4 regions of the Pseudoxanthobacter soli DSM 19599 genome follow, and region 2 is predicted to be linked to each of the others. Evidence: riboswitches for the same ligand, from Rfam matches in the RefSeq annotation. Region 2 holds a riboswitch; each other region holds the start of a gene.
What was found. Region 2 has a riboswitch for thiamine pyrophosphate ahead of thiM (hydroxyethylthiazole kinase). Riboswitches for the same ligand answer to the same signal wherever they lie in the genome.
Positions count from the first base shown of each region.

Region 1: it holds a riboswitch for thiamine pyrophosphate, as region 2 does, so the genes downstream of both, thiO (glycine oxidase ThiO) here and thiM (hydroxyethylthiazole kinase) in region 2, are expected to answer to the same signal.
Region 3: it holds a riboswitch for thiamine pyrophosphate, as region 2 does, so the genes downstream of both, BUF17_RS19675 (ABC transporter permease) here and thiM (hydroxyethylthiazole kinase) in region 2, are expected to answer to the same signal.
Region 4: it holds a riboswitch for thiamine pyrophosphate, as region 2 does, so the genes downstream of both, thiB (thiamine ABC transporter substrate binding subunit) here and thiM (hydroxyethylthiazole kinase) in region 2, are expected to answer to the same signal.

Region 1 covers NZ_FRXO01000012.1:1,317-9,005, reverse strand. The annotation lists gene BUF17_RS19485 (thiazole synthase) at 1-358, opposite strand, end outside; gene thiS (sulfur carrier protein ThiS) at 363-563, opposite strand; gene thiO (glycine oxidase ThiO) at 560-1,555, opposite strand; TPP riboswitch at 1,718-1,818, opposite strand; gene BUF17_RS19470 (APC family permease) at 2,048-3,706, opposite strand; gene tkt (transketolase) at 4,006-6,021, shown strand; gene tal (transaldolase) at 6,070-7,029, shown strand; gene ribB (3,4-dihydroxy-2-butanone-4-phosphate synthase) at 7,187-7,689, shown strand, end outside.
Region 2 covers NZ_FRXO01000001.1:555,540-563,228, forward strand. The annotation lists gene BUF17_RS02360 (DUF2865 domain-containing protein) at 368-1,417, shown strand; gene gltX (glutamate--tRNA ligase) at 1,380-2,759, opposite strand; TPP riboswitch at 2,997-3,114, shown strand; gene thiM (hydroxyethylthiazole kinase) at 3,170-4,039, shown strand; gene BUF17_RS02375 (bifunctional diguanylate cyclase/phosphodiesterase) at 4,363-7,308, shown strand; gene hmuQ (heme-degrading protein HmuQ) at 7,356-7,688, opposite strand.
Region 3 covers NZ_FRXO01000012.1:56,293-63,981, reverse strand. The annotation lists gene BUF17_RS19685 (sensor histidine kinase) at 1-1,397, shown strand, start outside; gene BUF17_RS19680 (ABC transporter substrate-binding protein) at 1,450-2,361, opposite strand; gene BUF17_RS19675 (ABC transporter permease) at 2,531-3,277, opposite strand; TPP riboswitch at 3,438-3,540, opposite strand; gene BUF17_RS19670 (GAF domain-containing protein) at 3,868-4,842, shown strand; gene BUF17_RS19665 (invasion associated locus B family protein) at 5,002-5,625, opposite strand; gene BUF17_RS19660 (MFS transporter) at 6,240-7,421, opposite strand; gene BUF17_RS19655 (LysR family transcriptional regulator) at 7,630-7,689, shown strand, end outside.
Region 4 covers NZ_FRXO01000004.1:284,969-292,657, forward strand. The annotation lists gene BUF17_RS11520 (ribbon-helix-helix domain-containing protein) at 1-224, shown strand, start outside; gene BUF17_RS11525 (TerC family protein) at 256-933, opposite strand; TPP riboswitch at 1,286-1,387, shown strand; gene thiB (thiamine ABC transporter substrate binding subunit) at 1,518-2,552, shown strand; gene BUF17_RS11535 (ABC transporter permease subunit) at 2,593-4,206, shown strand; gene BUF17_RS11540 (thiamine ABC transporter ATP-binding protein) at 4,193-4,846, shown strand; gene BUF17_RS11545 (DNA polymerase III subunit chi) at 4,851-5,300, opposite strand; gene BUF17_RS11550 (leucyl aminopeptidase) at 5,336-6,835, opposite strand; gene lptF (LPS export ABC transporter permease LptF) at 7,247-7,689, shown strand, end outside.

The DNA.
Region 1 (7,689 bases), on a different contig from region 2:
CCGCCTCGACGAGCGCGAACGGATCCGGCTGCAGGGTGTCTGTTTCGCCGATCACCTCCAACTTGATCCACGACGTGCCGAACAGTTCCCGGGCCATTTGAGCCGTCGTCACCGCCTCCTGCGCGGAATGGCAGCCGGCCGTGTTCGGCAGAACGCGCACCCCGAGATCCCGGATCAGCGACCAGAATGCCTCGCCCGCCCGCGCGCCGCCGGCTTCGCGCCGCAGCGAGACCGTCACGATGCCAGCCTGCGCCGCGCGCACGGACTCTGCGAGGACGGCCGGGGAGGGATATTGCGCCGTGCCGAGCATCAGCCGGGACGGCAACGAAACGCCGTAGACGGTGAACGGGTGTGACATCGGTTTATCCTCCCTGGCGCGGGGTTACGATTTCGACCTTGTCGCCATCCGCGAGCGGACGAGCCGGGCGCTGTGCCGCGGGCACGAAGCGGCCGTTCAGGGCGGTCGCGACCGTCTGGTCGCCGTAATCGAGTTCGGCGAGGGCATCGGCGAGGGTGCCGGCGACGATCTCGACCGGCTCGCCGTTGATGAACACCGTCTTCATTCGTGATCCTCCCAGGGTTCGCCGTAGGCTGCGGCCACGGCGCGCCGGGCGCACCAGGGCGACAGCAGGAAGCCGTGCCGGTAAAGGCCATTGATCCGGATCGTGCGCCCGTCGACATCGACCGCGGGCAGATTGTCGGGGTAGGCGGGTCGGACGTCCGTTCCGACTTCGACGATCTCTGCCTCTCCGAAGGCGGGATGAAGCGCGAAGGCGCCGCCGAGAAGCTCCATCATCGAGCGCGCCGTTATGCGGCCCCGCTCCTCGCTTTCGATCATGGTGGCCCCGATCATGAACAGGCCGTCCGCCCGGGGCACGACATAAAGCGGCATCCGCGGGTGTAGCAGGCGGACGGGCCGGGATAGACGGACCTCGGTGCTGCGGACGAGCAGCATCTCGCCCTTGACGCCGCGCAGCGCCGACGCGGGCGTTAAAGGCGGGCGCTGCTCCCGCGCGGCGAACCCACGGCAGTCGAAGATGCGGTCGGCGTCGATCGCGAAATCGGTGACGTCCGTGTCGAACCGGATCGGCACGCCGGCCTCGGCGAGGCGGCGGGCGAGCGCGGCGAGGGCACGACGTGGATCGAGATGACCCTCGTGCGGAAAATGGAGGCCGCGGGAAAAGCGGCCGGCGAGGGCCGGCTCGAGGGTGGCGATGGCGTCCGGCCCCACCATGTCGAAGCCCGACGTGCGCCGTGAGAAGCGCTCCAGTTCGGCGCCGTCGCGTGCAGGCGCGACGACGAGCGTGCCCGCAGCCACCGTCTCCGGAAAGCGCTCCCGCCACCATGCCAGAGCGGCAAGGCCACGGCGAAGGACGGCCTCGTCGGCGCTTTCCCGCTCGCACCAGGGTGCGAGCATGCCGCCGGCGAACCAGGAGCACGAGCGCGCGCCGAGATGGCTGCCGCGGTCGACCACCTCGACGGTCGCCCCGCGCTCGACCAGCGACAGCGCGGTCGTGAGCCCGGCGACGCCGGCCCCGACGACGAGACATCTCATCGCCGGGACCCCCGGCTTTGTGGCGTCGAGGCCGATGGCCTTATCGATCGGAGATCGGGCGGCAGGGCAGGGGTGAGCATGGGCGGGCATCCCTCGAAACGGATCGGACGGATCCGGGACGACGATGCCGATGACGATTGGAGGGGCTCTCGTGGCGACCGTTCAGGCCGTGGTTCCCGTCCCTTCGCCGGCATGACCCGGATCAGGTTCGAAGGGTTCGGCCAATGCCGTCTCAGCCCAAGCGGGCGCCCCTCGGAACAGTGGGACGTTAGCACGCCGGCTTCTTTGCCAACAAGGTCCGGCCGGCGGTCGGTTACGGACCTGGCGACGGGGGAGGGCAGGGGCCGTCCCCGCCCTTTCTTGGCTGCAGCGGCGACATCGTCACCGCTATTGCGATTCACCCGGCGGAGAAGGCCTCCGCCGGGCCCGAAAGCGGCAATTGATAGAAGGGATAACCCATTGATTTGAAAAAGCTATGGAAGAGCCTGGCCTTCAGCCGGTTCCTGGTTCGGCGCCGGCATCCAACTGAGCGGCCTCGGGCGTGAGCCAAGCCGACCGATAGGACCAGACGTAGAACCCGAGTGAGACGACCGTGACGGCTACGAACGAGCCCATCTCGGAGAGAAGGCCGAGACCGCCGAATCGCGGGCTTCCGACATAGGAGATCGCCGCCATCGTGACGAGATAGGCGGGAAACCACGCGCCGGCTTTCAGCTGCCGGCCGATATCGTGAAAACCGGTCTTGGCCTCGTAATAGATCCAGAAGCCCAGCCCCGCGACGATGATGAAGATGACCTCTCCGGTCAGGGGCCACGAAGACCAGTAGAGCAGCAACGACACCGCGACGAAGGTCACGGGCGCGAGCACGCCCGCGAACGGCAGCCGGACCGGCCGTACGGCACTCGGGGCGAGCCGTCGCAGCGAGATGAACGCGACCGGCGCGCAAAGGTACCCGATGACGTAGCCGACCGAGATGACCGCGGCGAGTTCGTCCCAGCTCGGAAAGACCCAGAGACACGCGATCGACGCGGCGAGCACCGCCCACATCGCCGGGCGCGGCAGAAGGGTATGCTTGTGCAGCCGCCCCATGGATTTCGGCATGTGGCCGTCGCGCTCCATGCCCCACAGCATGCGCGAGGCGGACGCGAGATAGATCACGCCGGATCCGGACGGGGAGACGAACGCATCGAGATAGAGCAGCATCGCCAGCAGCGACAGGTTCAGCGAGATGGCGAGATCGGCAAAGGGCGAGCGGAAATCGAGCCCGCTCCAGCCGCCGCCGGCTGCAAGCTGGGACGGCGGCAGCGCGCCGATGAACGCGACCTGCAGCACGACGTAGATCACGAGGCACAGCGCCAACGACCCCAGCACCGCGATGGGAATGGTGCGGTTCGGGTTCTTTGCCTCGCCCGCGAAGCTGATTGGCGTCTGAAAGCCGTTGAAGGCATAGACGATGCCGGCGCCGGTCACCGCCGTCAGCGCCCCGGACCAGCCATATGGCGCGATGCTGCCGTTTCCGACCGCGGAGAAATTGGAGGCGTTGAAGCCGAGATAGATCAGCGTGCCGGCCGAGAACAGCGGCACGAAGATCTTGAAGATCGTCACCGCCTTCACCGCCCGCAGGAACACCTGCATCGACCAGTAGCACAGCATGAAATAGACGACGCAGAGCAGGCTCGCGACCAGGAGGCCGGTGTGGCTGAGCGACTGGGTCTGCGAGGAGAACAGTTCATGCGCCCAGGGATAGTCCCAGTTGCTCATGTACTGCACCGAGGCGGAGGCCTCTGAAGGCACCGTGCTGGTGAAGCCCACGAACCCGGCCCAGTCGCCGATGAAGCCGACGAGGGAACCGTGCGAGAGCTTGGCGAACCGGCCCATCCCGCCAGTGCGGGGCATCATCGGGCCGAGCTCGCACAGGGTCAGGGCCGTCAGCGCGATGATGAAGGCGCCGATGATCCAGGAGAAGATCGCCGCCGGCCCGGCATAGCCCGCCGCGTGTGCGGCACCGAACAGCCAGCCGGATCCGATGATGGTTCCGACGCCGGTCATCAGCAGGCTGACGAGGCCGATGGTGCGCCTCTGCTGTCCCCCCTCGCCAGGTGAAGTCGTGCCCGCGCCGGCCGGTGCGGCGCCGGAATCGTTCCGTGTCATGATGGCGTTAATCCCCCAGGTCCGTCTCTAAAGTCCGTGCCCCGCGGCCAGCTTTACAATTCCTTCGCCGGGAAATGAAGCGCCGCGGCGGGAGCGGGACCGGCCTGGAAACGGGGTGTCTTGCCCGGATCGAAACCATGCACAAAACGCTGGCGGACAGATGTTTTCTCTTGCCAAACGGCCCCTGTCCGTCGCTCATGGAGCGCGCAGGCAAGGCGCTCGCCAAGGAGCGCGCGAAAACCGGACCGGCCGCCGCTGCGTATCGGCGCGGCTGCGGCGTGAATGAGGAAATTCCCGGCATGGCCAATCCCGATTCTTCCACCGGAGCCACAACCGTCGAGCACCGCGATCTCGCGAACGCGATCCGCTTCCTCGCGATCGATGCAGTGGAGAAGGCCAATTCCGGTCACCCGGGAATGCCGATGGGCATGGCCGACCTGGCCACCGTGCTGTTCACCAAGCACCTGAACTTCGATCCGAAGGCGCCGCATTGGCCGAACCGCGACCGTTTCGTGCTTTCGAACGGCCATGGCTCCATGCTGCTTTACGCCGTGCTGCACCTGACGGGCTATGCCCAGGCGACGCTCGACGAGCTGAAGCGTTTCCGCCAGCTCGGCGCCCGCACGGCCGGCCATCCCGAATACGGCCACATGGAAGGCATCGAGACGACCACCGGGCCGCTCGGTCAGGGTCTCGCGACGTCGGTCGGCATGGCGCTCGCCGAGCGCAAGCTTGCGGCGGAGTTCGGGGAGGATCTCGTCGATCACCACACTTGGGTGTTCTGCGGCGATGGTTGCCTGATGGAGGGCGTCAGCCACGAGGCGATCTCGTTCGCCGGCCATCTCGGCCTGTCGAAGCTGATCGTCGTGCACGATAACAACCACATCACCATCGACGGTTCCACCTCGCTTGCGGTCTCCGACAACCAGCGCGCCCGCTTCGAGGCGTCCGGCTGGGCGACGCTCGAGATCGACGGGCACAACCCGGAAGAGATCGACGCCGCCTTCACGCTGGCGAAGTCGCTCAACAAGCCGGTGTTCATTTCCGCACGCACGCATATCGGGTTCGGCTCCCCGTCGAAGCAGGACAGCGAGGGCGCCCACGGCGCACCCCTCGGCGCCGCCGAGATCGAGAAGACCCGCGCCGCGCTCGGCTGGCCGCATCCCTCCTTCGAGGTGCCGGAAGAGATCTACGCGGTGTGGCGCAAGGCCGGCGCCCGTGGCGAGGCGGTCCGCCTCGCCTGGGAGAAGACGCTCGCCGAGGCCGAACCCGCCAAGGCGGCCGAGTTCACGCGCCGCATCGAGGGCCGGCTGCCGGAAGGCGTGGCCGAGGCTGTCGAGGCGGCCCAGCGCGCTGCCGTCGCCGCGCCGCAGGCGATCTCCACCCGCGTCGCCAGCCAGCGCGCGCTCGAGGTGCTGACGGCCCACGTGCCGGAAATGGTCGGTGGTTCCGCAGACCTCGTCCACAGCGTGCTGACCAAGACCAAGTCCACGCCGCCGATGTCGAAGCAGGACTTCACCGGCCGTCACATCAGCTACGGCGTGCGCGAGTTCGGCATGGCCGCGGCGATGAACGGCATGTCGCTCCACGGTGGCATCCTGCCCTATGGCGGCACCTTCCTCGTCTTCTTCGATTATTGCCGTCCGGCCATCCGTCTTGCCGCGCTGATGGGTGCCAAGGTCGTGTTCGTCGGCACGCACGATTCCATCGGCCTCGGTGAGGACGGCCCGACCCATCAGCCGGTCGAGCATCTTGCCAGCCTGCGCGCGATCCCCAACCTGCGGGTCTATCGTCCGGCCGATGCGGTCGAGGCGCTGGAGTGCTGGTACGATGCGATCGCGCTTCCTGGTCCGAGCGTGTTCGTCGGCTCGCGCCAGGGTGTGCCGCAGATCCGGCTCGACCCGGAGACCGCGGTGATGCCGTTCCGCGGCGCCTATGTCGTCGGCGGCGAGCCGGCGAAGCGCGACCTCACGCTGCTCGCGACCGGAACCGAGGTCAGCCTCGCCGTGTCCGTCCGCGACGCGCTGGCGGCGGAGGGCATCTCGGTCGCGGTGGTGTCGATGCCGTGCTGGGAGCGCTTCGACGAACAGACCGAGGATTATCGCCGGTCCGTGCTCGGCGATGCGCCGCGCATGGCGGTGGAGGCGGCCTCCCCGTTCGGCTGGACGCGCTATGTGGCGCGCGAGGCCGACGTCTGTGGCGTGCCGACTTTCGGTCTCTCCGCCCCGGCGCCGGAAATCTACAAGCACTTCGGGCTGACGACCGAGGCGATCGCGGAAAAGGCCCGGGCGTTCCTCGCCGCGGGCGGCCGCTGAGCCGCCGGCGGATCGCCGCGCCCCAACCGAGAGACAAGGGAGATCGAAATGCCGTCGAAGCTCGATCAACTGCGTGAGATGAGCGTCGTCGTCGCCGATACCGGCGACATCGATGCCGTGAGCCACCTGAAGCCGGTGGACTGCACCACCAATCCCACTTTGGTGCTGAAGGCCGTGGGCCTGCCGCGCTTCGCCGACACGTTCGAAGAGGCGCTGGCGTGGGGCCGCAAGCAGGCGGGTACGCCGGAGGCGGTCTCAAAGGCCGTCGCCGACCGGCTCGCCGTTTCGGTAGGCGCAGCGCTGACCGAACTGGTGCCGGGCCGCGTTTCGACCGAGGTCGACGCCGACCTTTCGTTCGATACCGCCGCGACTCTGGAAAAGGCGCGAGCCGTCATCGCCGCCTACAAGGCGCGCGGGATCGGCCACGAGCGCATCCTGATCAAGATCGCCTCGACCTGGGAGGGCATCCGCGCTGCGGAGATCCTTCAGAAGGAAGGCATCGACTGCAATCTGACGCTGATCTTCTCGAAATATCAGGCTGTCGCCTGCGCGGATGCCGGCGCGTTCCTGATCTCGCCGTTCGTCGGGCGCATTCTCGACTGGTACGCGAAGTCCACCGGCAAGACCTATACCGCCGAGGACGATCCGGGCGTCCAGTCCGTGCGCGAGATCTACACCTACTTCAAGACCCACGACGTCAAGACGGTGGTGATGGCGGCGTCGTTCCGCAATGTCGGCGAGATCGAAGCTCTCGCCGGTTGCGACCGGCTGACCATCTCTCCGGCTCTGCTCGAGGCGCTCGGCAAGGACGAGGGGCCGCTGGTGCGGCAGCTCAGCCCGGAGACTGTCGGCGCCGCACCAGAGCGGCTCGTCATCGACGAGAAGACGTTCCGCTGGGGCATGAACGAGGATGCTATGGCGACCGAGAAGCTCGCCGAGGGCATCCGCACCTTCGCCAAGGACCTCGCGTCCCTGCGCAAGATGGTTTCCGACCGGCTCGCGCTCTGAACCGCTGCCGACGACAGCCTTTCCGGCCGCCATATCCGGCCGGATGTTCCCCGGCCGGGCACGATTGCCCGGCCGCAGTCCGCCCCGCGGTCCCGCCTCGGGGCCTTTCCCCGGGGCCGGTCCCTGAGCGGCACCCGTTCGAGACGGTGCACAATCCATGGAACTCGACAAGATCGAGGCCGCGATCAAGGCCTTCGCCGCCGGCGAGCCGATCGTGGTGGTCGACGACGACGACCGGGAGAATGAAGGCGACCTGATCCTGGCCGCGTCGATGGCGACGCCGGAGAAGATCGCGTTCATGATCCGGCACACCAGCGGCATCCTCTGCGTGCCGATGACCGGTCAGCGCGCCAGCGAGCTCAACCTGGCGCCGATGGTGGCTCAGAATCTCGATCCGATGCGGACCGCCTTCACCGTCACGGTCGACTACAAGGTCGGGATGACGACCGGCATTTCCGCCGAGGAGCGCTGCAACACCGCGCGCGCCCTCGCCAACCAAAACTGCACGGCGAGCGACTTCCTGCGGCCGGGGCACATGTTCCCGCTGATCGCCAAGCCCGGCGGCGTCCTCGCGCGGTCCGGCCATACCGAAGCCGGCATCGATCTTGCGCGGCTCGCCGGCCTCGAGCCCCTCGCCGTGCTGTCGGAGATCGTCAACGA
Region 2 (7,689 bases):
TACGACTCCCAGGCGACAACAGATCGGGCGGCCTTTTATCCCTACGAATGTGGCGGGGACGGGATGACGATGCGGTTTTTCCGCCAAAGGCCGCACCGATCGAACGCCATCTCTACCATCGGACGGACGGCTGCGGCACGGCCGCCCGCAGAACGTGCGGTCCGAGTGACAAGGCAAGGTGCGGCGCAGCGGCTTTATCGGACACAGCGGCCGTGCGAATTCGTAAGGGATTGATAACGCGGATAGATCAAGCTAGGCATAATCGTCGAGATTGGACGCCTCATGTCGCCCTTTCAGGGCATCCGGGCCATGCTGCGCTCGCATCGCACGGCTCTTTTCAGGCGCGTCCCGGCAAGGTGCTGCCGCAATGACCGGAAAATACGTTCGATATCTTCGCCGCCTCATGGCCGTGCCGCGCGTTGGCAGGCACCTCGCGGCAACGGGCCTGCTCGCCGGGTCGCTCGCCGTCAGCGGCCTCGTGCCGGGTTCAGTGGCGACGGCGACGGCGGCGGACTGCACGTCCATCGGCCGGCAGATCTACCAGGCCGCCGCCGCCAAGGACCAGCAGCGGCTGGAGGCGCTGCGCCGCCAGTATGCCGCGCAGAACTGCAGCACCGCAGCGGCGCCTGCGGCCAAATCCGGCGCGGTCAAGGGCGGGACGGCGAACTCCGACAACACCCGCACCCGCTACGTCAACCAGAACGGTCGCATCGTCGCCCTCACAGAGGGGGGCTCCGGGTCTGATCCCGGCAGCTTCCTCAAGCAGCTTTTTCCGATCTTCGGCGGCACCAAGCAGGCCGAGCCGCAGCAACCCGACAAGGGCGGCAACCGTCCCCGCGTGCTGACGCCGAAAACACCCGCGCAGCCCGCCGTCGCCGCCGTTCCGGCGACCCCGGCCGCGCCGGCGGCCAATGTCGAGACCTACCGGACCTATTGCGTGCGCGGTTGCGACGGCTACTATTTCCAGATCGGCCGCGCATCGGCCGAGACCGATTTCACCCGCGATCAGGCGGCGTGCGAGAAGACGTGCCCGGCGAGCCCGGTGTCGCTTTACGTTCAGCGCAACGGTGATCCTGCCGCCGAGATCGTCTCGCTGCAGGACGGGCAGCCCTACAATCAGCTGCCGGCGGCCTTCCGCTTCCGCGACGGGCGCATCCCGGGTTGCAGCTGCTCCGCGGACGCTGCCGCTCCCGACAACATGAGCCGGCCGACAGGCGTCGTCGACGTGGCCCAGCCGGGAACGGCCGCCGTCACCGCTGCGGATCCGGCCGTCGTCGATGGCGCCGCACCCGCGGATGCCGCAGCGGCCTCTGCGTCAGCGTCGTCAGCTGAACCGGCGGCACCGGCAAAGCCGGCGATCAGCAAGCCGCCGCTCCGCGTCAGGACAGTCGGGCCGACATTTCTTCAAACCCAATGAGCGGCATCAGCTTGGCGAGCTCGGGGCCGTCCTCGCGCCCGGTCATCGCCACGCGAAGCGGATGGAACAGAGCCTTGCCGCGCTTGCCCGTGGCAGCGGAAACCGCCTGGGTCCAGGCGCGGAAACTCGCCGCGTCCCACGGTTCGGGCGGCAGCAGATCCCTCGCCGCGGCCAGAAACGCCGCATCCTGCGCGTCGCCCGCCGGCTTCGCGAGCGGCCCCCGCACCACGTCCCGCCATGCCTCGGCATCGGCGACGACGGTGAGGTTGGCGCGGATCGCCTCCCAGAATGCCGGCCCGAGATCGGCATCGAGCGTGTCCAGGCGGGGCCGGGCCGCCTCATAGTCCATGGCGTGGACCAGTTCAGCGTTGGTCCCGGCGATATCGCTCGGATCGAACCGCGCCGGAGCGCGGGAGATATGCGCGAGGTCGACGCGGCCGGCGAGGTCGTCGAGTGAGGCAACCGCCTCGACCGCCTCCGACGTCCCGACCAGCACTGCGAGCGAGGCGACGGCCATGGGCTCGTAGCCTTCCGCCCGAAGGCTGCGCAGCGACAGGGTTCCGGTGCGCTTCGACATGGCACTGCCGTCGGCGAGCACGAGAAGATTGTGATGCCCGAACGACGGCACCGGCCCGCCGAGCGCCTGGAACAGCGCGATCTGAACCGCCGTATTGGTGACGTGGTCCTCGCCGCGGATGACATGCGTGATCCCGAGGTCGATGTCGTCGATGACGGACGGCAGCGTGTAGAGATAGGAACCGTCGGCGCGCACCAGCACCGGGTCCGATAGCGAACGCAGGTCGACGCTCGTCGGCCCGCGCACGAGATCGGTCCAGGACACCACGCTTGCATCATCTGCGCCGGTCGTTCCTTTTGCCGATCCGGCCACGGCGTCGGGCAGCAGGAAACGCCAGTGCGGCGAACGGCCTTCCGCCTTCAGGCGGGCGCGGTCGTCGTTCGTCAGCGCCAGCGCGGCGCGGTCGTAGACCGGCGGCAGGCCGCGCGCTCGCAGGCGCTTGCGGCGATAGTCGAGTTCCTCGGCCGTCTCGTAGCAGTCGTAGAGCGCACCGGAGCGCCGCAGGTCTTCGGCAACCTGATCGTAGCGCCCGAAGCGGTCGGATTGCCGGACGACGGCATCGGGCTCGATCCCGAGCCAGGCCAGGTCTTCCAGAATGGCGTCGGCGAAGGCCGCGGTCGAGCGCTCCCGGTCGGTATCGTCGAGACGCAGGATGAAGCGTCCGCCGTTGCGCCGTGCAAACAGATAGTTGATCAGCGCGGTGCGGGCATTGCCGAGATGGAGGTAGCCTGTCGGGGAAGGCGCAAAGCGTACCGTGGGTGTCATCGTCTCTCAGCTCTCGTCCCAGGCCCGGCCGTGATGTCGTTGACGGGGCGCGCCGCTATATAGCCCGCCGCGCGGCAGGCGGGAACGGACGAGTTCGCCGCCACGACGGGTCTCACCCGCTGCGATGCCGGACGCTTCGGCCGGGGGCAAAGCGGACGGACCGGGGATAAGTGCCGGGCACCGGGGCGGGCCGGCTTTCATCCGCGTCGTCTTTCACCGGCCGATGGTCTATGCTCAAGGATCGGCCTGGGGTGCCGTCGCCGCCTTCCATCGGGAACGCCGCGACGGCTGAGATCACACCCATCGAACCTGATCCGGATCATGCCGGCGAAGGGAGCGGCCCGTCGGCACCGGCCTCTCAGGGTGGCGCGCCGCACCGTCTCCTCAGCCGGCCAACGAGGAGACGACCCATGTCCGGCGATATCCTTTCGCCATCCGGCGAGCCCACCGTCGCGCCGCTCTCGCTCAGCCCCGGCGAGGCGCTTGCGCGGATGCGGGCGGCGGCACCGCTCGTTCACAACATCACCAACTATGTCGTGATGACCCCGACGGCCAATGCGCTGCTCGCTGCCGGAGCCGCGCCCGCCATGCTGCACGCGCCCGAGGAGGCGCCGGAATTTGCGGCGATCGCCTCCGCGCTGGTGGTCAATATCGGCACCCTTTCCGCTCCCTGGCTCGCGGCGATGATCAGCTCGGTCCGTGCCGCCGTCGCGGCAGGGCGGCCGTGGGTGCTCGATCCGGTCGCCGGCGGCGCCACGGCCTTCCGCCGTGAGGCCGTTTCCGCCCTGCTCGCAGAGCGGCCGGCCGTTGTGCGCGGCAACGCCTCCGAGATCCTTGCCGCCGCCGCGGGCGGCGTCGCCGGGCGAGGTGTCGACGCGGCACACGGCGTCGCCGACGCCGCCGGCCATGCGGATGCCCTCGCGCGCCGCCTTGGCGCAGTCGTGGTGATTTCCGGCCCCGTCGATATCGTCACCGACGGCACCCGGCGGGTGGAACTCTCCAACGGCGTGGAAATGCTGACGCGCGTGACCGGCACGGGCTGCACCGCGACGGCGCTGATCGGCGCCTTCCTCGGCGCTGGCATCGCCCCTCTGGAGGCGGCCGTGGGCGCGATGACGCTGATCGCGGTCGCCGGTGAGATCGCCGCTGACGTCGGCCCCGGCGAGCCCCCTCGGGGCCCCGGCAGCTTCGCCGTCCACCTGCACGATGCGCTCTGGAGCATCACGCCGGAGGTGCTGGATGCCCGCGCCCGGATCGCCGTGGTGTCCGCCACCGGCTGATGCCCCCGGGCATTCGCGTGCCGTAGAAGGTCCCGAAGGCCTGTCGCCGGCCGAAGCCGGCGCTCGCCGCCTTTGCCTTTTCAGCACGCGCCCGGCGACTGGCGCGGCCGAAGCCGGCTGCAATTTCTGCCAGTAATAAACGCCTTTATCGGTGTTCCTTAATTCTCTCAGGCTGATATGGTTCGCCGGAGAGGATAAGTGGGATGCGTGGCAACCGGTCGTGGTGGAAGGCCGGCTTGCGGCGCGAGTCGGTCGGATCGCGTTGAACGATCCCGCCCCTCGCCGCTGGGCTTCCCAGAGGTGCGTTTGGGCGGGCGCGAAGCATGAAGAAGACGTTATCCGAACTCGGATCGGCCGATGCCGCGCGCCAACGTGCCGGCGGAGGCGACGGTCCGCGTCAAGAGCGTCGCTTCGCCGGTTCGCTTGCCGCCAATTTCGCCCTGTTCGTGATTCTGCTCAGCGTCGCGCCGCTCTGCGTTCAGGGCGTGATGTCCTATCACGTCGCGAGCAGCACCATCCGTGACCTCACGGCGCGGAACTTGCGCGCCACGCTGGCCTCCGAAGCCGATTTCCTCACGCTCCAGGTCAACGAGGTCGAGCGGCTCGTCACCGCGATCGCCGGCATTGCCGACGTCCGCACCATGCTGGCGGCGCTGCCTCCGGCGGAGGAAGGCGCTCCCAGACCCGCCCTCGTTCAGGAAACCATCCGCGACGCCCTCTCCGGCTATCTCGCGCTGCGCGGCATCGTGGCGATCGACGTGATCGATACGCAGGGCAACTATTTCCGCGTCGGTGCCCCGCCTAAGAATGGGGCGCCGGGCCGGGCCGAGCGCGACCGCATGCTGCTGGCGATCCGGGACGGAGATCCGAGCATCCGTTGGCTGGGGGCGGACACGGTGCCGGGTGGGGATCCCTCGGTCGTGACGTTCGGCATCGCCGTGCACGCGATCGGACCGTCCGGCAGTCCCGACAAGTCCCTTCCTTCCGCCGGTGGCGACATGATCGGCGCGCTCATCGTCCATCTCAGCGCCGACGAACTTTTTCAGCATCTGCGTACAGCGAACAGTCGCAATCCCGGCACCCTGCTGGTGGTGGCGCGCGACGGCGTCGTGCTGTTTGCAGCGGACGGCACGAGGATCGGTCAACCCGCGCCTCAAGCGGTCATAGATGCGATTTCCGGAGATGAGCCGGCGACGGAAGCCTTTATCGACGGCCAACGTGCCATCGTCGCCTATGCCGAGGCGGCGAACATCGGCTGGTTCGTGGTCAACGTGACGCCGCTCGCCTCCGTCGAGGCGCCGGCCCGCGCGATCGGCATTCTTACCGTCCTGATCCTTGGCGGCAGCCTCGTGATCGTCATCGTCGCCGGCATCCTCGGATCGAACCGGATCGTCCGGCCGATCCGCGCCCTGATTGACCGTTTCAAGACGCTTGAGCATCCGACCGCAGATCTGAAGCCGCTGCCCGTGGTGGGAACCGGCGAAACGGCGGAGCTCACGCACTGGTTCAACGTCTTCCTCGCGTCGGAAGCCGAGCGCCGCCACGCCGCGATGGCCCTGAAGGAGAGCGAGGAGCGCTACGCGCTGGCGGTGCGCGGCGCGAACGATGCGCTTTGGGACTGGGACCTGCGTTCGGACCGCATTTATTACTCACCGCGCTGGAAGGCGCTGCTCGGCCTGGAGGAGGACGTCGTCCTCAACGACAGGCCGGATACCTGGACGGACTCGATTCATCCGGACGACCGCGAGAACGTGCTCGCACGCATTGCCGCGCACCTGGAAAACAAGGCGCCGCAGCTGATGGTGGAACACCGCCTGCGGCAGGCCGACGGGTCCTATATCTGGGTTCTGGCGCGCGGCGTCGCGCTCCGGGACGACGAGGGCATGCCCTACCGGATGGCAGGCTCGCACACCGACATCACCTCGCGCAAGCGGGCCGAGGAACAGCTTCGCCACGACGCGATGCACGACACGCTGACCGGACTTCCGAACCGGCGCGCCATGTTCCGGATGCTGAGCCTGATGATGCGGGAGAGCAACCGCCACGGCAAGCAGACCGGCCTGCTGATCATCGACATCGACCGCTTTAAGGACGTCAACGATTCCCTCGGCCACAAGGCGGGTGACGCCGTTCTGGTCGCCGTCGCGAGCCGCCTGCGCCGGGAAGTGCGCGAGATCGACGTCGTCGCCCGCCTCGGCGGAGACGAGTTCGCCATCATCTTCCCGAACATCGACAGCATCGCCTCGATGCCGATGATCGCCGACCGCATTGTCGGGGCCATGCGCAAGCCCGTGGACGAGGGCTCCGAGCGCTACAGCATCACCGTCACCGCGGGCGCGACCGCGAGCGAATCGGAGAGCGCGCCGGAACTGCTGCTGCGGGAGGCCGACCTCGCCCTGTTCGAGGCGAAGCGGAGCGGTCGCAACCGCTTCAGCATCTACAACGAACGCATGGAGGTGGAGTCGCGCCGCCGGCTCGCCGTCGAAAACGCGCTGCGCAGCGAACCCGCGATTGACGCCATCCGCATCCTGCTCCAGGCGCAGGTCAACCCCGTCACCTGGAGGACCACGCGGTTCGAGGTGCTGTCGCGCTGGCGGAGCGCCGACGGCACCGTGATCAGCCCGGTGCAGTTCGTCGAGGCGGCGGAACATCTCGGCCTGATGCACGACATGACCCGTGCCATCATCCGACGTTCGATCGAGGCGATCGAATATTTCGACCGCCGCGGCCACGACGAGATCAGCCTCGCCATCAATCTCAGCCCGAGCGACCTAGAACACGTCGACTTCTCGTCGGAAGTGCTGTGGCAGCTCGCCGGGCGCAGTATCTCGCCGAAGCGGCTTCAGTTCGAGATCATCGAAAGCACGCTGCTGCGCACGTCGAACGCCGTCGTCAGCAATATTCGCCATCTCGTCGAAGCCGGCTGCACATTCGCCATCGACGACTTCGGAACCGGCTTTTCGGCGCTGTCCTATCTGTCGCGCTTTCCGATCGACACCATCAAGATCGACAAGTCCTTCGTCGTCGATACGGGGCTCGGGCAGGAGCCGGATTCGCTGATCCGCGCCATCATCGGCGTCGGTCACAGCCTGTCGATGCGGGTGGTTGCGGAGGGCGTGGAGACGCCGCTCCAGGCGCAGTTCCTGGCAGCGGAAGGCTGCACCCTGCTGCAGGGTTATTTGTTCTCGATGCCGGTGCCCGTCGAGGAAGCCGTGGATCTGCTGAAACCGGGCATCTTCGAGCAAAGGGCAAAGGCCGGGAACGGCTGATCCCCGGCCTTTGCGAAGCGTGGCATTCCGGCGCTTGCGCGCGGGCGTCAGGCGGCGGCGGGGGCCGCCGGCATCAGCTCGAGCATCGTCTCGAAACCCTCGAACTCCGGATGGCCGAGCGTGAGCGGCTTGCCGGAGCCGGCGCTGCGGTGGGCGGCGCGGAACGCCTCCGAACGGGTCCAGTCCTCGAAGGCGGCCCGGCTCTCCCAGACGGTATGGGAGGCGTAGAGCGTGTGGTCCTCGCGCTCGGGACCGCGCAGCAGATGGAACGACTGGAAGCCCGGCACGCGGTCGAGATGAATCTCGCGCTTGGTCCAGACCTCCTCGAAGGCCGGTTCCTCGCCCTTGCGCACCTGGAATCGATTCATGGCAATGAACATG
Region 3 (7,689 bases), on a different contig from region 2:
TCGTCGCCCTGCATGCGATCTCCGACCTCGTCATGGCCGTGGCCTATATCGCCATCCCGGTCGCGATCCTGATCTTCGTGCACCGCTCGCGCGATCTAGACCCGACGCGCCGCCGCATCGGCTGGCTGTTCGCGGCTTTCATCGGCGCCAGCGCGCTTGCGCACCTAGGCGACTTCCTGACGCTCTGGTTCCCGTGGTACGCCGCCGCCGGAATCGTGAAGGCCGCGACGGCGCTCCTCTCGCTTGCGGCCGCTGCGGCGCTCTGGATCGCGCTGCCCAGGCTTCTGCGACTGCCCTCGCCCGCCGAACTCGCCGCGGCCAACAGCCGCCTTGAGGCCGACGCCAGCGAGCGGCGCCTTCTCGTCGAGCGCCTGACCGCGCTCAACGCCGACCTCGAATCGCGCGTCGAAGCACGCACGCGTGAGCTGTCGGCTGCGACCAAACGCTTCGAACTCGCGCTCGAAGGCTCGCCGATCACCGTCTACACCACCGATCGCGACCTGCGTTATTCGTGGATGTGCAATCCGCCGCACGGCATGAAGGTGGACGACTTCATCGGCTTCACCGACACGGAAAGCCTGCCGGATCTCACGTCCACCATCATCAACCCGGTCAAGCGCACCGTGCTCGAAACGGGCGTTCCGGAGACGGTGGAAGCCTCGTTGCGGATCGGCGAGAAGATCCACTGGTACGACCTGCGGGTCGAGCCGCTCTATGAGGACGGCGCGATCTCGGGCCTCGTCTGCGTCGCCATCGACGTGACGGCCCACAAGGAGCACCAGCGCCAGCTCAAGGTGATGATGCGCGAGCTGACGCATCGCTCCAAGAACCTGCTCGCGGTCGTGCAGGGTATCGCCCGCCAGACCGCCCGCACCGTCGACGATGTCGGCACGTTCGTCATCCGCTTCTCGGCCCGGCTGCGTGCGCTCGCCGGCAGCCTGGACCTCCTCGTCGACAGCGGCTGGCACGGCGCCTCGCTGCGCGAACTCGTCGACACCCAGCTCGGCCACGTGATCGAGGGCAGCGGCGAACGGGTGGTGATCGAGGGTGAAAATGCGCTGCTGAGCCCGGAAGCGGCCCAGAATGTCGGCCTCGCGCTGCACGAACTCGCCACCAACGCCTCGAAATATGGCGCGCTGTCGGTGCCCGCCGGCCGCGTGCGCGTCGCATGGCAGCGCATAACGGACGGCGAGCGTCCGCTGTTCGAGGTCGTCTGGCAGGAGGAGCACGGCCCGACCGTCATCGATCTCGGCCGCAAGGGCTTCGGCCGGGTGATGCTGGAGCGGCTGGTGCCGCGCGCCGTCGACGGCACCGCCGATCTCGACCTTCTGCCGGGCGGGCTGGAATGGCGGCTGCGTTTCCCGCTGACGCAGCTCGCGCCGGAGGAAACGGTCTGAGGAGAGCCGGCCGGCGACTGCCGGCCGGGAAAACGGCGGACCGCCTCGACGCCTATCGCACCGAGACGGCGATCTGGCCGACGGCCGGCACCGTCTTGATCAGGCCCTGCTCTTTCAGGAACGTCCCGAACCGCTGGTAGGCGCCGAGATCGATGGCGCCCGGCCGCTTGGCGAAGCGCGGGATCGTGTCGAAGAACGCCTGCTTGTTCAGGTCGTTGTTGAGATCCGGATAGGCCTTGATGAACAGCTGCCACGCATCCTGCGGATGGTTGGTGATGTAGAGCGAGGCCTGTTCCACCGCCGCGAGGAACCGCGGCAGCCGGTTGTCGCTGGCGAGATCGCGGTGGGTGACGAAGATCAGCTCCTCATAGGGCGGCACCCCGTGCTCCTCCGGGTAGAACGCCCGGCCGGGATGGCCTTCCTGCCGCATCTGCGTCAGCTCGAAATTGCGATAGCCGCCGATGGTGGCATCGACACGCCCGGAGATCAGCGCCGGCGAGAGCGAGAAATTGACGTTGACGAGCTCGACGTCGGACTTCGTCAGCCCGGCCGAGCTCAGCATCGTCTGCAGGAGCGCGTCCTCGAACCCGGCGACGGAGAACCCGATCCGCTTGCCGCGCAGGTCCGAGAGCTTCTGGATCGGCCCGCCTTCGAGCACCGTCAGCGTGTTGAGCGGCGTTTCGACGAGCGATCCGAACCGGATCAGCGGCAGGCCCGCATCGACGTCGAGGAACAGGCTCGGCTCGTAGTGGATCGCCACGTCCGCCTGCTTGGCGGCGATCAGGCGCGGCGGCGCCGCGGGATCGGTCGGCGGCACGAGCGCGACGTCGAGCCCGGCCTTCTCGAACATGCCGAGCTGCTCGGCGATGATCAGCGGCGCGTGGTCCGGGTTGACGAACCACTCCAGCAGAACCGTCAGCTTGTCGGCCGCGGCGGCCGGGGTGGCGGTAAGGCCGGCCATCATCAGACCGACGGCAAGGGCGAAAGCGCGCATCAAGGGTGCTTCTCCTTCTCAACTCGACGCTATAACCGGTGGACTCGCCGCCCGCCCGGGCGCGGCGTGGCGCCACGGCCGGGGCGGAGGGGATGCCCGGCGATCCGCGGGCCGTCCGCGGGATCGTCCTGCCGCCCGCTCATGGCGCTTCACGCTGCCAGGGCACGAGACGGGCGGTCGCCGCATCCACGCAGGCGCGCAGCGCCAGCGTGAGAACGGCGAGAATGAACAGGGCGGCGAACACGTCGCCCGTCTGCATGCGGGCATTGGCCTGGATCATCAGGAAGCCGAGCCCGCTCGCCGCCCCGACCCACTCGCCCACCACCGCGGCGAGCGGCGCCAGCGGCGCGGCGACCCTGAGGCCGGAGATGAATCCCGGCAGCGCCATCGGCACCCGCACCGCCATCAGCGTCTGCCACCGCGTCGCCGCCGTCAGCGCGCAGGCGTCGAGCAGGAACGGATCGGTGCGGCGGATGCCGTCGGCGAAGGCGGAGGTCACGGGGAAGAAGATGACGAGCGAGGTCATCACCACTTTCGACGCCAGCCCGAACCCGAACCACACCACCAGAAGCGGCGCGATGGCGAACACCGGGATCGCCTGCAGCACCAGGAGCAGCGGCCACGCGAGCCGGTTCGCGATGGGCGAGGCCGCCATGCCGATCGCCGCCGCCGCCCCCGCCAGCGTCCCGAACAGGAGCCCGAGCAGCGCTTCGGCAAGCGTGACCGCGGCATTGCGCAGGAGCATGTCGTGCCGCTCGACCAGCACCGCGATCACGTCGGCCGGCGCCGGCAGCATGTAGCCCGGCGGCTGGAACAGCCAGATCGCGGCCTGCCAGATCGCGACCACGGCCGCGAGCCCGCCGCAGACATCGCGCACCACCGCCATCGTGGCGCCAAGCGGGCGCCGCACGCGCCTGCGCCGCGGCGCGGTGTCTTCCATCGGCAAGGCCTCGTCCAAGCCCGTTCTCCCCGCGCAGTCCATGGGGAGTTCCATGGCGACTGCGACCAGCGCGGTCTTGGCGACGACAGGAAAACGTGGGGGAAGGCCTATGGCCTCGCTCCGTCCCTACGCCGGCATGACCCGGATCAGGTTCAAGGGTTCGGCTCACCGCCGTCTCAGCGCCGCCCGGCGCGCCCCTCGGATTACCGACCACAATATCGCGCCGATGCCGGGCGTCAATGCGCCGGGGGCCGTTTCGCCGTGGACCGCCGTCCGCGGCCGCCGATCGGGAGCCTGTCTCGCCTGCCATTGGCCCAGTCTCGCTCCACAACGTGGCGTCAGCCTTGCATCCCGGCGCCCGGCACGCCCCTGCACGCGCGTGGATCGTGCGCTCAAACGAAAGTTGAGCGCCGCCCGCATTGACTTCCGCCACAAACCCGCCGGATGATGGCGGACCGCATGACGGCCGCGACATCGAACCTGCGTTCGCCCCCTGGGCGGCGCACCGCGACCGAACAACAAAAAGGCGGGTGAACATGGTGGGAACACACGACGCGCGCCACGCCGAGCAGGTCTATTCGACGCTGCGCAATCCGGCGTCCGCGGCGAAATCGGCCGTTGCCGCGTCCTGGTCGCGGTCGCTGACGAAATACGGCCTCGACCCCGAACAGGACCAGCCGCCGCATCAGCTGAGCCACGCCGAATTCCGCGTGGCGCTCGAGCGGGTCGAGCCGCTGGTCAGGCTCGCGCAGAACACCCTCGACCGGCTGTTCCAGTCGGTCGGCGAGGCGGGCTGCTGCGTGCTTCTAACCGACCGCGACGGCGTTCCGCTCGACCGGCGCGGGGTGCCGGGCGACGATGCCGATTTCCGCGCCTCGGGCCTCTGGACCGGCATGGTGTGGAGCGAGGCGAGCGAGGGCACCAACGGCGTCGGCACCTGCCTCGCCGAGGGCCGGGCGCTGACAATCCATCGCGACCAGCACTTCCTCACCCGCAATATCGGCCTCAGCTGCACGGTGGCGCCGATCTGGGACGAGAAGGGCGCGATCATCGCCGCGCTCGACGTCTCGACCTGCCGCGCCGATCTCACGATGCCCGTGCTGAAGGTGGTCGCCGCCGCCGCCTGCGACGCCGCGCAGAAGATCGAGGCCCGCCATTTCCGCGAGATGTACCGCCACGCCCGCGTGCTGCTGTGCCCGGATGTCGGCCGCGGCGCCGGCGGCATGATCGCGGTCGACCGGGAGGATCTCGTGATCGGCGCGAACCGCGCCGCCCGGATCGCCTACGGCCTGACCGACGAGCGCCTCGCCCATCCCTTCCCCGCCGACGACCTGCTGCTGGGCGAGGAGGAAGTGCCCTGCGAAAGCCTGACGGGCGCCGAGCGCGGCGCGGTGCAGAGGGCCTTGTCGCGCACCGACGGCAACGTCTCGGCCGCGGCACGGCTCCTCGGCATCAGCCGGGCCACCATGCACCGCAAGATCGCCCGCCTCGGCCTCTCCCGGCCGAACTGACGCGCCCGCCTGGAAGGCGTCCGCGCCGCCCCGCGCCGGCTCCCGAACGAAAAGAGCCCTCCCGGGGTCGCCGGGAAGGCTCCTAAATCATCGCGGATGATTGCGCGCGAACGGCGCCCGCGAGGGCGCCGCGGCCCGGCCTCAGCCCTTCGGCGGGCCTCAGCCTTTCGGGTTGAGCGCGGCGTCGGTCGCCACGTTCAGGCCGTTGAACGAGATCGGCAGCGCCAGGCGCTGGCTGTTGCCGTCGACGAACTCGAGCCGGCCCGGGCCCTTGGCGGCCTTGAGGGCGGCAAGCTGGTCGGTCTTCAGCTCGGTATCGGCGAAGCAGCCCTGGGTGCAGGTGGCGAACACGGTGTCGATTCCCGTCGTCGCCTTGTCGTCCAGATAGAGCGTCGCGCCGGCCGGCAGGAAAACGCCGTTCGGCAGTTGCACGATCAGGCGCGCCGGCTGGTCCTTGGCGACGCGGCCGATCACCACCTGGGCGATGAGGCCTTCCTGTCCCTTGGCCTGCAGGCCGAGCGCAGCCTCGCACACCTTGGCGGTGCCCGACTGGCCGGGAACGGCCGAGCAGCGCACCATCCAGTCGCCGTAGGTGGCGGTGGTGGCCTGCGGGGTGTTCGGATCGACCGCGACGGGCTTCGCCGCCTCGGTCTTCTTGGCATCGCCCTTCTGCGCGGCCTGAGCGAGCGCGGCGTCCGTGCCGACTGCTCCGGCGACGACACCGAATGCAAGCGCGGCGGACAGCAGGCGATGACGGAGACGGAATCGATTGGCCGGAATCATCTGAAAGACCTTCAAGATCGAAAGGACGGGCGTTTCCAACGGCAACGAGAACGCGAAGCCGATGCCCATTTCACAGGCTCGCGGCGCCAGCGCAAGGGCAGGATTTGATGGGAAACGCGAACACCGCCCGCGCATACCCGCCGCATCTCCACGTTCGGCCCGGAAAAGCCCCCCAGCGGCCCTGCACGCACCGGAGCACGACAGCGGCCAGATCGCACGGCGCACTCGATGCGACACATCCGGCGGGGGCCCGCACCGCTCGACCCGCAAAACAATGAGCGGTCCGGGACCCCGGCCGAGAGGAAGCCTATACCCGCACGCCCGAACAACGCACAATGAAATTTTTGTAAGATTATTTGAAAGAATATGAAAGATTGGAATCGAAGGCAGCGGTTACATGAATCGGCAGCCTTTCCCGGCCGGAAAGACTGCCTTTATTCCACGGCGTACTGGCTAATCGTGCGACCTGCGGCATCCGGCCGCCGGAGGGCCTCGCGGTCCCGCATGGTCCCGCCGGCGAGCCCATCTGGCCCCTAGAGCGCTTTCCGATCTGACGGAATCGTCAGATCGACAAGAATTCGCGCCAGATTCAAGGGATTGAGCATATCCGGCCGTCAGACCGCCGGCGCCAGCGCCCGGGTCCTGCGGTCCAGCGCGCCGCTCCACAGCGTCAGCACCAGCGCCCCGGCGACCAGAATCGCCCCCACCCAGGGCGTCGCTCCGAGCCTCAGCGGCGAGGCCACCACCAGCCCGCCGATCCACGCCCCTGCGGCGATGCCGAGATTGAACGCGGCGATGTTGAGGGCGGAAGCGACATCGACGGCGCCGGGCCGGTGCACCTTGGCGAGTTGCACCACATAGAGCTGCAGGCCGGGCACGTTGGCGAACGACAGGAAGCCGAGCGCGGCGAGCGTCGCCAGCGTCAGCACGGGCGAGACGGCGGTGAACGAGAACGCCACCAGCACCGCCGCCTGCACCGCGAACAGCCCGATCAGCGCCTTCACCGGATCGTGGTTGGCGATCCTGCCGCCGGCGATGTTGCCGATGGCGATGGCGATGCCGTAGAGCACGAGGATCAGGCTGACGCTGCCCTGGGAGAAGCCGGTGATCTCCTGCAGGATCGGCGCGAGGAAGGTGAAGGCGACGAACGTGCCGCCATAGCCGAGCGCGGTCATCGCGAACACCAGCAGCAGCCGTCCGCTGCCGAGCACGCGGGCCTGGTCGAGCAGGCTCGCCGGCTGGGCGTTCTTCAGCGTCGAGGGCAGCAGCACGGCGATGGCCGCGAACGCCACCGTGCCGAGCCCGGCCACCACCCAGAACGTCGCCCGCCAGCCGAAGGTCTGGCCGATCCAGGTTCCGAGCGGCACGCCGGTGACGATCGCCACCGTCAGGCCCATGAACATCATCGCGATCGCCGAAGCGCGCCGGTTTTCCGGCACGAGGTCGGCGGCGATGGTGGAGCCGACGGCGAAGAACACGCCGTGGGCGAACGCCGACAGCACCCGCGCGACCAGCAGCGTCTCATAGCTCGCGCTCAGCGCGGCGAGGGTGTTGCCGGCCACGAACAGCGCCATCAGGCCGAGCAGCAGCGGCTTTCGGGCGATCCGGCCGGTGAGCGCCGTCAGCACCGGCGCCCCGAAGGTCACGCCGAGGGCGTAGACGCTGACGATGAGGCCGGCAAGCGGCAGGGTGATCCCGAGGTCCGTCGCCACCGTCGGCAGCAGCCCGACGATGACGAACTCCGTGGTTCCGATCGCATAGGCGGCGATCGTGAGCGCGAGAAGGGCGATAGGCATGGCGCAGCACATCCTGTTCTTCCGCCGCGTCGTCGGACGCGAAAGCGGAAAGCGCGGGGAAGATGGGGTTGATGCGCTGCAATATGGCCGCCGCCGGCGCGCCGGATAAGCGGGCGAAGGCTCCAAGGATCTGTGAAGCCAATTCACCGAGTCGTGTCCACCAGGCTATATCGGTGGACGGATTGCACGGCACGACGGGGGACGGCACATGGACAACAGGGCCGGCGAGATGAGCGTCTTCGTGCGGGTCGTGGAGGCCGGCAGCTTC
Region 4 (7,689 bases), on a different contig from region 2:
TCGGACAGCTCGTCTCCCGGCTCTATGACGAGCTGGCGAGCGAGGGCGAGATCGAGAACTTTGCCTCGTTCCTGCGGGTGTGCTGTGGACGCTATCTCGCGCTGCAACTCGCCGGAGAGGTGCCCTCGAACCGCGCAGTACCCATCCGCAGCCTCGATGCGGAACGTATCCTCGCCCGGGAGAACGCCGCCCGCGCGCTCGTGAGCGAGCGGGAAAGCGCCTGATGCGCGTCCCCTCGCGGCCGGCGATGAGCCCTCAGGTCACCGCAGGCAGATGCTGGAGAACCTCGAGCGAGCCTTCGTAAATCATCTTGAGCGCGATGTAGAGGACGATGGCGAGGCCGACATAGGAAATCCAGCGGAAGCGGGACAGCATCGAGGCGATCAGCGAAGCCGCGAGCCCCATCAGCGCCACAGACAGCGCAAGGCCGATGATCAGCACGCCCGGATGCTCGCGAGCGGCCCCGGCGACGGCGAGCACGTTGTCGAGCGACATCGAAACGTCGGCGACGATGATCTGCGTCACGGCCTGGCCGAAGGTCTTCCGGGGCTTCCCGCCCTCCTTGCCCTTGCCGGCGAAGACGACCGTCTCCTCCGCCTCCGCGTCGTCGGCGATCGCGGCCTTTTCCGCCTCGTGGTCGGCGCGGATCTCGCGCCACATCTTCCAGCACACCCAGAGCAGCAGAATGCCGCCCGCCAGCAGCAGGCCGATGACGGCAAGCAGGTGCACGGCGATGGAGGCGAACACGATGCGCAGAGCCGTCGCGGCAAGAATGCCGACCAGGATGACCTTGAGGCGCTGCTCGCGTGGCAACCCCGCTGCGGCGAGGCCGACGACGACGGCATTGTCGCCCGCAAGCACCACGTCGATCAGCAGCACCTGCACCAGAGCGGTCAAAGCCGCAGGCTCGAACAATCCGGTGAAGATTTCCACGGGGGTACGTCTCTCGCTTTCGGGAGTGAACGAGGCAGGCGGGGTCGGGAGAACGTCAGATGGCGACTTCCGGACAGAACGCCCCGGAAATGCTGAATGTTCCGGGCTTAAACCCGTCCCGTCATGATTGCAAGGCGGTGGGGTTCCCTCCTTTTCCATACGAACGGCGCGATACGGCGAGATGACGACATGCCCGCTGACCGTAGGGCCGTATGGAACGAGAGGGCGCTTCGGGCCGCCGGCCTCTCTTCACCAGCCGATGCCGGGCGGCGGCGAACGCAGCCCGGTGTCGCGCCCACCTTCCGTCCGCACCAAACCGATTGCATCCGCGCCGGGCGGTGGCTAACGTCGACCTTGTCTCGCGGGGTGCCCGAATGGGCTGAGAGGCGTGCAAGCCAACCCGTCGAACCTGATCCGGATCGTACCGGCGGAGGGATCGAGATGACGGCGTTGACACGCCCATCCCCTCATCGCGCCAACTGTCGCCTCGGCCGAACGACCAATCGTCGTGACGCCGTGCCGACGGATTGGCCGATGCGCCGAACGAGCCAGATTTGCCCGTTTTGCCAGCAGGATGAACGTCTATGCTCACACGCCGCTTCATCAGCGCCGCTCTTGCGGGCTCTCTCGCCCTCGGCGCCTTCGCCTCCGCCCTGCCTCTCGCGAGCGAGGCCGCCGCAGCGGAGAAGCCGACGCTCACGGTCTACACCTACGACAGCTTCGCCGCCGAATGGGGGCCGGGGCCGATCGTGAAGAAGCGTTTCGAGGAAACCTGCGGCTGCACCCTTGAATGGGTGGCGATCGAGGATGCGGGCGCGATGCTGACGCGCCTCAAGCTCGAAGGCGCTTCGACGAAGGCCGACGTCGTGCTCGGCCTCGATACCAACATGGCCGACGAAGCCCGCAAGACCGGGCTGTTCGCCCCGTCTGGCCTCGCCGTTTCCGGCCTCGACCTTCCGGTGCCCTGGACGGACGACACGTTCGTTCCGTTCGACTGGGGCTGGTTCGCGTTCGTCTACGATTCCGAAAAGCTGAAAAATCCGCCCAAGAGTTTCGCTGATCTCACCGCGCCGAACGCTCCGTCGCTCGTGATCGAGGACCCGCGCACGTCTTCGCCGGGCCTCGGGCTGCTGCTGTGGGTCCGGGCGATCTACGGCGACAAGGCCGACGACGTCTGGAAGCAGCTGAAGCCGAAGATCGTCACCGTCACCAAGGGCTGGTCGGAAGCCTACGGCCTGTTCCTGAAGGGCGAGGCCGACATGGTGCTGAGCTATCAGACCTCTCCGGCCTACCACATCTCCGCGGACAAGACCGACAAATACAAAGCCGCGATCTTCCCCGAAGGCCACGTGCTGCAGGTCGAGACCGCAGCCGTCGTCGCAAGCTCCCGTCAGCCGGATCTGGCGAAGTCCTTCCTCGCCTTCATGCTGACGCCTGCCTTCCAGTCCGCCATTCCGGAAACCAACTGGATGTATCCGGCGAAACTTCAAGAAGGCGGGTTGCCGGCCTCCTTCAAGGACCTGCCGAAGCCGACCAAGAGCTTCCTGCCCGACCCCGCCGAGGTGGCGGCGAAGCGGCGCACTTGGCTCGACGGCTGGCTGACGGCGATGGGTCAGTGAACGCGGCGCTCTGCCCATTTCCGGCCCGTCCGGTCGCCCCATGACAGCCCGTGCCGTCCGAATCCGCGGCGCCGGCGTGATGCTGCTGCCCGGTATCGCGGCGCTGGCCGTCGTGATCGGCATCATGGCGTCGGCGATCGTCGGCCTCATCTCAGCGGCCGGGGGCGACCTGCCGTCGCTGCCGTGGGGCTATGTCAGCGACATCGTCCGCTTCACGCTGATGCAGGCGACGCTTTCAACGGTGCTGTCGCTTGCGCTCGGCGCGGCGCTGGCGCTGGCTCTCGCCCGGCGCAGCCGGTTTCCGGGCCGGCGGGTTCTGCTGGCGATCCTGAACCTCGCGGTCGTGCTGCCGCCGGTGGTGGTGGTGTTCGGCGTCGTCGCGGTGTTCGGCCGCGCCGGCTGGCTCGGCGCGATTCTCGGCGCGCTCGGCTGGCAGCCGGGAAGCTGGCTCTACGGCCTTCCGGGCATCCTGATCGGCCATGTGTTCTTCAACGCGCCGCTGGCGGCCCGGGTGTTCCTCGCCGCCATCGAAGCCGTTCCGGCCGAGCACTGGCGCCTCGCGACCCACCTCGGCATGTCGCCGCTCGCCATGTTCCGGCTGATCGACCGGCCGGTGCTGATGCGGGAGACGCCTTCGCTTGCCGCCCTGATCTTCCTGCTCTGCTTCACGAGCTTCGCCCTGGTGCTGGCGCTCGGCGGCGGGCCGGGCGCCGCGACCCTCGAAGTCGCGATCTATGAAGCCCTGAGGTTCGATGCCGATTTCCCGCGCGCCGCCGCGCTGGCCGGTGTCCAGATCGCCGTCTGCCTCGCGCTCGTCGCTCCGGTGTTCAGGATGGAACGCCGCCTGCCTGAAATCGTGACGTCCGGCTGGCATGAGTCGCGCGGCGATACCGGATCCCGCGCGCTCGCGCTGCTCGATGCGGTGGTGCTTGTCATCGTTGGCGGGCTCGTCCTGCTCCCGATCGCGGCGGTCGTCGTTTCAGGTATCCCCGCGCTCGGCACTCTCGCCGCGCCGTCCACGCTCTCCGCGCTGGCGACGAGCTTCGCCATCGCCTTGCCGGCGGCCCTGCTCTCGGTTTCGCTCGCGCTCGGCCTCGCCACGCTCGCGCGCCGCTTGCGCCTCGCCGCCGGACGAAGCCGGCTCGCCGCGCTGGTCGACTCGGCCGGCATCGCCATCCTGCTGATGCCGCCATTCACGCTCGCCGCGGGACTGTTCGTGGTGGCGAGGCGCTTTGCGGACCCGTTCGCGCTCGGGATCCCGATGATCGTGCTCGTCAACGCGCTGATGGCCCTGCCCTTCGCCATGCGCCTGATCGAGCCGCCGCTGACGGTCGCCGCCGAGCGCTACGGGCGCCTCGCCGACAGCCTCGGAATCAGCGGATGGAACCGCCTGCGTCTGGTGGACGGTCCGCTGGTTGCCCGGCCGATGGCGATGGCGTTCGCGACCGCCGCGGTGTTGTCGCTCGGCGATCTCGGGGTCGCCGCGTTCTTCGGCGCCGGGGGGATCGTCACGCTGCCGCTGCTGATTTACCAGCGCCTCGGGGCCTACCGCATGGACGAGGCCGCGTCGGTCGCGCTGCTGCTCGCGGCCGTCGCGTTCCTCCTGTTCCTGGCCGCGCTGCTTTCGACGGAGACCCGCAATGCTCGAGATTGAGGCCCTTTCCGTCGATTTCGGCCCCCGGAGCGCCTTTTCCACCCATTACGACCTGACGGTGCCGCCGGGGGCACTGTGCGCCGTCGTCGGACCATCCGGCGGGGGCAAGACGACGCTGCTCCACGCCATTGCCGGCTTTGGACGTGTCATCTCCGGCGCGGTCCGTTTCGACGGGCGCGACATCACCGGCCTGCCGCCGGCCGCCCGTCCGCTCTCGATCCTGTTTCAGGAGCACAACCTGTTCCCGCATCTCGATGCCGCAGCCAATGTCGGGCTCGGCATCGATCCGGGGCTGAAGCTCGGCGCGGCCGACGGGGAGCGGATTTCGCGGGCGCTCGCCGAGGTCGATCTCGCCGGGTTCGAGCGCCGCAAGCCCGGCGAACTCTCCGGCGGTCAGCGGCAGCGCGTCGCGCTCGCCCGGGCGCTCGTCCGCGACAAGCCGCTGATGCTTCTTGATGAACCGTTCGGCGCTCTCGACCCCGAGTTGCGCGCCGATATGATCGCTTTGGTCGATCATTTGCGCGCTCATAAGCGCCTTACGGTGCTCATGTCGATCCATACACCGGGAGACGTCGCCGGCATCGCCGATCTCGTCGCGACCGTGCGGGACGGTCGCGTCGCCATCGCCGCTTCGGCGTGACCGTCTACGCCTTTCGCTCCCAACGGCCGGCCGGAGATTGCTGCCAGTAGGTCAGGTCATGACCTTCCGCCTTGACCGCCCTCCACTGGTCGCGCGCCTCCTTGAGAGCATCGGGATCGTTGCCGTCGAAAAGGAACACGACCCGCTGGTAGGGAGCGATGTCGCCCGGAGCCGCCCGGTCTACGAGGAAGCGGACGGTCGCGCCGTTGGGGTTGTCGTCCTCCGCCGTGAGGAAGACCGGCTGGTCTTCCCCCGGTCCGTCCGCCGAGGTGCCATGAGGCAGGAACGAATCGTCCCGGTAGGTCCATAGAAGCGAATCGAGCGCGTCGCGACGCTCCCTGGAGCCGGCCTGCACGACGACGCGCCACGACCGCTCCAGGCACTTCTCGACGAGGGTGGGCAGCACCGCCTCGAGGCCCTGTCGCTCCAGATGATAGAATAGCACTTCCGTCATGCTCGACCCCTCGCCTCAGCCGACCGCCGGCGCGTCTACTTCGTTTCGTAGACGTCGGCGACGAGCCGGTCGAGCAGGCGAACGCCCCAGCCGGAACTCCACGAGCGGTTGATCTCGGTCGCGGGCGAGCCGAGCGCGGTGCCGGCGATGTCGAGATGGACCCAGGGCGTGTTGCCGACGAATCGCTTCAGGAACTGGGCGGCGGTGATGGAGCCGCCATAACGGCCGCCGGTGTTCTTGATGTCGGCGAACTTCGATTCGATCATCTTGTCGTAGTCGGCGCCGAGCGGCATCCGCCAGACCCGTTCGCCTGTCTCCGCCCCGGCCTTCGCGAGCGCGTCCGCAAGGGCGTCGTCGGTCGCGAACAGGCCGGCGTGATGGCTGCCGAGCGCGACCATGATCGCTCCGGTCAGGGTGGCGAGGTCGATGGCGAACTTCGGCTTGAAGCGCTCGATGGCGTAATGCAGCGCATCGGCGAGCACGAGCCGGCCTTCCGCGTCGGTGTTGATCACCTCGATGGTGGTGCCGGACCGCGCGGTGACGATATCGCCCGGCCGCTGGGCGTTGCCGTCCGGCATGTTCTCAACGAGGCCGAGCACGCCGACGGCGTTCACCTTCGCCTTGCGGCCGGCAAGCGCGGCCATCAGGCCGGTCACGGCCGCCGCGCCGCCCATGTCGCCCTTCATGTCCTCCATGCTGGCCGCCGGCTTGATGGAGATGCCGCCCGAATCGAACACGACGCCCTTGCCGACGAACAGCAGGGGCGCCTCTCCGAGCGGGCCGCCTTCCCATTTCAGGATCACGAGACGCGGCGGCCGCCGCGAGCCCTGTGCGACGCCCAGCAGCGCCGCCATGCGCTCCTGCCGCATTTCCGTCTCGCCGAGAACCTCCACCGAAAGGCCGAGGGCCGTGAGGGCTGCGGCGCGCGAGGCGAATTCCTCCGTGCCGAGCACGTTTGCCGGCTCGTTGACGAGATCGCGCGCGAGCACGACGCCATCGGCGACCGGCTTGCGCACCGACCATGCGGCCTCGGCGGCCGCGGCATCCGCCGCCGCGAGGACGACGGAGCGCTCCAGCGGCGCCGCATCCTCGGCCCGGCGCGACTTGTAGCGATCGAACGTGTAGGCCCGCAGCAGCACTCCGAAGGCGATGTCGGCCGCCTGCGCGGCAGAGACCGCCGTCCCGCCCGCCGTGTCCGCCAGGACGGTCACGTCCGTCGCCTTCGTCTCTCCCACCTTGCCCATGACGGTGCCGCCGAGGCGCAGCCAGTCGAGTTCGGGGGCATCGCTGGCGCCGATCGACACGACAAGGACGCGGTCGACCGACAGTCCGGCCGGCGCAAGAACATCGAGCGCCGCAAAACGCGTGGGCTTGAAATGTGCGGCCGCCAGCGCCTTTCCGAGGGCGCCGCCCGAAACCCGGTCGAGTTCCGCCGCAATGCCGCCGAACGTACCGCTATCGTCCGTGAACACCACCGCGGTTCCCTTCGCGGGCAGGGACGGCGTGGCAAAGGCAATGGTCGGCAGAGGCGCCATGATCGATCTTCCTTCGGAATTTTCTGGCAGGCGGAAGGGGCTGGGATGCCATCCGCCAGTCGGGTGGGCCACGGGAAACATGGGCCTTTGCCGGGCAGACGGCAAGCACCGAGCCATGCGCCCGAGCGAGCCGACGGCCGCGTCCCGGCACCACCTCCCCGGCCTGCCGCCTCGCCGGCCGCCGCGACCACGTGCCGCCCACAGCGATCGCACCGCACCTTATTTTTAACCAAGGACAGCTTATTTTCATCGGGCGTTCATTCCTTGTGCGGTTCCATGCCCGGGAAAATGCAGGGTCATCGGTTGCCTGCGCGCAGGCAGTTCGCATACTGAACGGAGCATCGACGGGGTAGACGGAGGCCGGGCCGGCGGGCGGCCCTTATCAGTAGGCGAGCGTACGAGCGTATGGGATTGATCGGTCGATATATTTTCCGGCGGGCAGCGGGGGCTTTCATAGCCGCGCTCGCCGTGCTGGCGAGCGTCGTCTGGGTGACCCAGGCGCTTCGCCAGCTCGATCTGATCACCGCCAAGGGCCAGGCCATCGGCGTTTTCCTCGAAATCACCCTGCTCGCCGTCCCTTTCCTGGTTCTGCTGATTGCGCCGTTCGCCATCGTCATCGCGGTCGTCGTCGTGCTGTCCAATCTCAGTGCGGATAGCGAACTTATTGCGATGCACGCGGCCGGCACGTCGCGCTGGCTGGTGCTGAAGCCGATCCTCATGCTCGGCATCGCCGTCGGTCTGTTCGCCGCGTTTCTCTCGATGTGGGCGGCGCCGCTCGGCCTTCAGTTCGTCCGCCTCGCGCTCAACGACGTGCAGGTCGATGTCGTCGCCTCGATCATCAAGCCCGGCCGCTT